Regions from separate parts of the Oceanobacillus aidingensis genome, predicted to be linked through region 2. Evidence: predicted binding sites of a transcription regulator. Region 2 holds the regulator's gene; the other holds the start of a gene.
The links. Region 2 encodes LexA, which represses DNA repair genes until DNA is damaged. Its sites were predicted from a motif close to CGAACATATGTTCG; they were not measured.

Region 1: a site for LexA is predicted at 1,300-1,313, ahead of ACFO3P_RS05985 (Y-family DNA polymerase). Genes of this name have one in related genera too.

The regions. Positions count from the first base shown of each region.
Region 1 is NZ_JBHSFT010000008.1:68,636-71,855, reverse strand. It holds gene ACFO3P_RS05990 (hypothetical protein) at 934-1,155, opposite strand; gene ACFO3P_RS05985 (Y-family DNA polymerase) at 1,331-2,635, shown strand; gene ACFO3P_RS05980 (DNA ligase D) at 2,844-3,220, opposite strand, start outside.
Region 2 is NZ_JBHSFT010000050.1:270,190-273,409, forward strand. It holds gene spo0A (sporulation transcription factor Spo0A) at 1-609, shown strand, start outside; gene ACFO3P_RS22335 (hypothetical protein) at 881-1,144, opposite strand; gene lexA (transcriptional repressor LexA) at 1,356-1,976, opposite strand; gene ACFO3P_RS22345 (YneB family resolvase-like protein) at 2,365-3,021, shown strand; gene ACFO3P_RS22350 (DUF896 domain-containing protein) at 3,087-3,220, shown strand, end outside.

The sequences.
Region 1 (3,220 bases), on a different contig from region 2:
TGTGCTTTCCTTTTCTGGAATTGATTCTAATTCTAAGGTACTCTCAGCACTTTCAACGTCTAAATATAATGTTGATTCCGTTAGCCTTGAAATGGTCTGTTATCAATTTCAATAAAAATGAAATAAAGATAACCAAAACTTTATATAATGAAGATAATAGTATAAGAAAGTATGTTTTGATCTCCCCAAAAACAGACGGTTCTATTCGAACATTTGAAATCAGGAAAGAAATCATGAATTTATTGCGTAGTCATAAAAAAGACAACTAAAAACTCAATCCGTATTTAAAGATAGATTAGAGGAGTTTCATGATGCAAATTTTGTTTTTACTATGTTGACGGTTATCCATTTATACAAAAAATGTTAACACTCGAATGACGCGACTTTTAGCTTATACAAATATTAAAAGTACGCAACACAATATATATTCCGCCACTCTCATGTAAGTATGTTAACAGAGCAAGGGGGTGACTTAGCAACTATCATGGAAAAAGTAGGGTATGATGATATGCCAACTACAATAAGAATTTATACACATGTCACAAAGAAAATAAAAAAAGACGCTTCCGCAAAAGTGAAAACTTTATACGAAAACGTCCTTCAAGATATTATTTTAAAATAAAATGTTACCTTTTTGTGATATTTTTAGAGTTTCATCAACACTATAAAGCTCCAAAACCCTTCTATATCAATATTCAAGGCGGGATAATTACATCATCCCAGGCATGAACCACTTTGATATTTTTACTTCTATTGTCTTTTAATTACCTATTATGTAGCGAATATATTAAATGTATTTAAATAATTTTTATAATCATTGGTAATACTTTTTAAATAATTAGTGGTCAAAATAAGGTCACTTCATTTATACGTAATTTTTGAACTTTATTTTTAGCCAATTATACCACATTACAGTAGAGAGGTCTCCCCTCTCTATTTTTCTGTCTCCGCATCATCATAAGCACCAGATTTAATCAGATGCATACGTCTCATTAAATAATTCTCCAGTTCGCCCAGCCCTATCTTATGTAAACTTCTCACCTCTGACTCATAATAACCGTATGTAATTCCTGTCTGTAAATCTAACGCATCGATAAACCTTCCACCGTCTTCCCGGTCGATGAATGGTATTGTGATTTTAAATTTTTTCTTCATTATAATATACCCTCCTTTTATACTACATATACGACAAAGAGGGACTAATATCCTTCTTTTTTTAATCAGGTTCCAAATATTACATACCGAACTTTCTTGACTATAGGAACGTATATTCTTATAATTAAACGCATATAATAGATACAAACGTATATTCGTATAAGAGGTGTTTGTTGTGGATGAAATTATGATGATGGATTACAGGAATGAACCGCGTCGGGATATTATGTGTATTGATGCTAAATCCTTTTTCGCAAGCGTCGAGGCGGTCGAACGTAGACAACACCCTTTATATGCTCGTATTGCTGTTGTTTCGAAACCAGATAATCAAGGTGGTTTGGTTTTAGCTTCTTCTCCTCGCGTCAAGAAAGAATATGGTGTTAAAACCGGCACAAGGATTTATGAGATACCAAAAAAAGCAAACATAGAAATTGTAGAGCCTCGTATGGCAGTGTATTTACAAAAGAATATGGAGATATTACGTATTTTTAAGCGATATGTAGCGAAAGAGGATTTACTTGTTTATTCTATTGACGAATCGTTCCTCGACGTAACCAAATCACATAAACTTTTTGGCAGCACGCATGACATAGCTAGAAAAATACAGAATGATGTATGGAGAGAGTTGGGGTTAGTATTGACTGTTGGCATCGGTGACAACCCTCTTCTTGCTAAATTAGCATTGGACCACCAGGCAAAGCATGATGAAAAGAATGGGTTCATAGGCGAGTGGCGTTATGAAGATGTTTCTGAAACAGTCTGGAAAATAAGACCCTTAACTGAATTTTGGGGAATTGGCGGGAAAACGGAGGCAAAACTAAATCGCATGGGGATCCGGAGTATCGGAGAGTTATCGCAATATAATCTTCGTAAGCTCAAAAATAATTTCGGAGTGATTGGCGAGCAACTCTTTTTTCATGCTCACGGAATCGACCGAACGCTTTTATCAGAGGTTTACAAACCTAAAAGTACGTCATTCAGCAGAAATCAGATACTTAACAGGGATTATAAAGATAGGCATGAAATTGAGGTAGTCATTCGAGAAATGACAGATGAGAATGTGGCCAGATTAAGAAAGAATTACTTAATGACTGGTCTTGTGAAATTGTATATTGGTTATTCCAGAGATGTCGTTCAGGGTGGATTTAACCAACAGATGAAGATTCCAGTAACTGACTCATCTAAAATATTAAAAGAACATATGATATATCTTTTTTACAAGCACTACGAAGAAAATACACCTGTAAGAACGGTTAACGTCACTTTCGGCAAACTCAAACATAAGCAGTCGCTGCAACTTAATTTATTTGAACCGGCAGAAGAAACAATACAAAATGAAGAACTTGACCAGACGATTGACCATATTAGGAGAAAATTTGGATATACATCCTTGTTGCATGCTTCGAGCCTGCTTGATGGCGGAATGGCTAGGTTCCGCGCTAAGTTGGTCGGTGGCCATCGTGCTGGGGATGATAAATAATAACGTAACCCACATTATTTAATGTACAATAGGGATAAAATAAAAAACAAAAAAGGGATGAATATTGATGCCGATATATAAAGTTGGAGATAGATGGGTTGCACAAAGGTATCCAAATGATAAAAATAAAATATACGGTAAATAAAATTTGCAGATAGACCTAATCCAAAACAAAAACTTGATTAGCCCTACGATGAAGTGAGGGCTTTTAATCTTTCACCATTTTCAATATCTTATCCAGTTTTTGTTTGCTCCCTGTTTCAAAATATCCTGCAAACGGGCACCCTATTTCACGTACACGTTCTATTACGTTTCCTATTGTAAATGCAATAGGAGTCAATTCTTCATTCACTTCATGCCAATACAAAGGAGTTGAGACAGTTCCTTCTTCCGTTTTTCTTGGAGAATATGGAGCAATTAACGTTTTGTCTCGACCGTGCTGCACGTAATCAATATACAATCGGCCGTTGCGATTCTTTTTCAGGCGTTCAGTCGTAAAATCTTTGGGATACGCTTTCTCCAAAACTTTTGCTACTGCCTCAGTAAAAACCCCTGTTTCGTCATATGTCATACTTCCCTCTCGGA
Region 2 (3,220 bases):
ATGCCGCATATGGATGGAATAGCTGTTTTAAATGAAATTAAAAAAATGGAATTAACTAAAAAACCACATATTATTATGTTGACTGCATTTGGTCAGGAAGAAGTGATGAAGAAGGCAGTTGATTTAGGAGCTTCTTATTTTATCCTGAAGCCGTTTGACATACAGAATCTGGCTGATCAAATTCTGCAGGTTCAGGGAAGTGCGGTTTCCAGAGTATCAAATATGACGAAAACAAATATTGAAAGTAAGAAAAAGCAGGACCTGGAAGCGAATATAACCAATATTATTCATGAAATAGGCGTGCCTGCGCATATTAAAGGATATATGTACTTAAGAGAAGCAATTACTATGGTTTATAATGATATTGACCTTTTGGGGTCCATCACAAAAGTGCTTTATCCGGATATCGCCAAAAAATTCAATACAACTGCTTCCCGTGTAGAAAGAGCAATTCGCCATGCAATAGAGGTAGCTTGGAGCAGAGGGAATATTGATTCCATTTCAGCATTATTTGGTTACACCATCAATATTTCTAAAGCAAAACCGACGAATTCTGAATTTATTGCGATGGTAGCTGACCGATTACGATTGGAGCATAAGGTATCGTAATATGGCCTGCAAGTATTGACAAAAAGCTTTAAATAACTAGCAACCCGTATTGTCACAGAAGGAAATTATATAAAACCTGCCGATGCATCCAATAAACAGGAAGCAGTACAGCCATTTATGAAGAAAAGAGTTGTACAATTTTATTTGTTACAAGTAAATTGCAAAATTTGTGTTTTTAATAAATATTCTAAAAAGTTGGGACATTACTTATTTTTTGATTAGAACTGTTTTCTTTTTATAAAATGAAAGGCTGTGTATATGCTTTATTCACTTATCCAAGAATAAAAACAGCAACCTGGTACCAAAGTGCAAGAGCAATAATCACAAGAGCAGAAATGATTTTTATCAAATTCTTTTTGGAAAAATAGTTCTTGTCCGGGTAAACTTCTAAAAAAGTGACAATGATGAGAAGAGCTGATAAAAATGGCAGTGTTAAATAATCTGCAATCTTTGTTAAATAGATAATTCCCAGAATAAAGCTGATAATGGTGATTGGAAGATAAAGCCAGCGTTTCTTTTTTAACGTTTCAGTCAATTTTATACACTCCTTATACTTGTACTTTATATTAAGCATATTATGAATGGATTAATTTTATACTAGAAAAAAGGTTAACAGGCACATCTGACAAATGTGCCCGTTAACCTTTTTTGACTGGCCGATAAAATCACCTATAGAGGATGTTCTAACGTTTCTGCTATGTGCAGCTTATACTGCCCGCATGCTCCTGCTCTAAAGCACATTCCTTTTAGTGGATATGACGGTATAAGCCGATTACCTTGCCGAGAATAGATACGTTTTCGTAATAGAGAGGTTCCATCGTTGCATTTTCGGGCTGGAGGCGGAAACGGGTCTTTTCTTTAAAAAAACGTTTGACAGTCGCTTCATTTTCATCCGTCATTGCTACAACGATATCTCCATTATCCGCAGAGCTTTGCTGTTTTACGATAACCATATCTTTGTCGAGGATGCCTGCTTCAATCATACTGTCTCCATCAATGACAAGTACAAACAGATTATCCTCCGGTCCGGCAGAAGAGCTGGGAACGGGAATAAACTCTTCCACATTTTCAATCGCAGTAATCGGGATTCCGGCTGTTACCTTCCCTATTACAGGTACATAAATGGCCTTATCCTTAGGCGCATCATTCTCATTATTATATATGATCTCGATGGCACGAGGTTTGGTCGGGTCTCTCCGAATATATCCTTTGTTTTCTAATCTTTCTAAATGACCGTGAACAGTAGAGCTTGAAGCTAACCCGACAGCTACTGCAATTTCACGTACGGAAGGCGGATAGCCCTTCTGCTCTACTTGATCTTTAATAAAGTCAAAAATCATCTGCTGTCTTTTTGATAGTTTTGTCATGACTTACTCCCCTCTAGCATAGGTATTTGTTATTCATAGTATAGCATTGAATGAATCAATTTACAAACAAATGTTCTAAAAAGTATTGACAGGAACAGTTGTTCTAAATATACTATAGTAAGAACAACTGTTCCGGAACCAGATAAAATATCGAAGGGGAGTTTTAATATGTTTGAAAAACTGATGAAGTCTGATGCTTTTTATATTGTAGCTTTTATTATTGCGTTAATATTTTTATATACGATGATGGTTACAATTTAAGTGATTGACCAGACGACTGATTTCCTTGCTTATTTTGTAGAGAGCAAATATGCTGGTAAGACAGATTCTGTAAAGAATTGTCACCGAAAAGTTGAAAAAGAGCGGTTTATTATTGGAGGATAAAACATTGAGAACGATTATTTATTGTCGGGTAAGTACAGAAAAAGAAACACAAGAAACATCACTTCAAAGACAATATGAAGAGTTATCTGCGCTGGCCGATAAATTAAATTTTACGGTTGTGGATTGTATTCAGGAGAAGGCCAGCGGCTATGACATTGATAGAGATGGCATATTTAAGCTTCTTGATTATTTTTCTCATCAAGAAGCTGATTGTCTTTGTATTCAAGATGAAACAAGGCTTGGAAGAGGAAATACAAAAATTGCTTTATTTCATCAGCTCCGGAAAATTAATATCCCCATTTACACGGTTACCCATGAAGGAGAACTTGAGCTGAATGAAGCGGATTCGATGGTGTTGAACATCGTCGGTATAGTGGAAGAATATCAGCGTAAACTACATAATATGAAAATAAAAAGGGGAATGCGACGTGCTGTATCAAATGGGTATAACCCTCAAGAAAATTTACATCATATCAATCAATCCCCGGGAAGAGAACGCGCTGAAATTCCGATGGAAGAGATTGTGCGGCTGCGGCAGAATAAATTAACGTTTCAAGAAATCACAACAGTTTTAAAAGGACTTGGATTTCATGCATCAAAGGCAACCATCCATCGCCGCTACCAGGAATATATCAATTCCTTGAATGAAAGTGAATCGTGACGTAAGATAAAGAAACAGGAAGGTTATTTTAACTCCTGTTTTTTTAATCGAAGGAGGGACAAGCTATGTTGTCTAAAGATAAATTAAATAGAATAAATATGTTAGCTAATAAAGCGAAAAGTGAAGGCTTAACAGAAGAAGAAAAAACAGAACAGCAAAATCTTCGAAAAGAATACCTGGCAAATGTACGGGGTTCTTT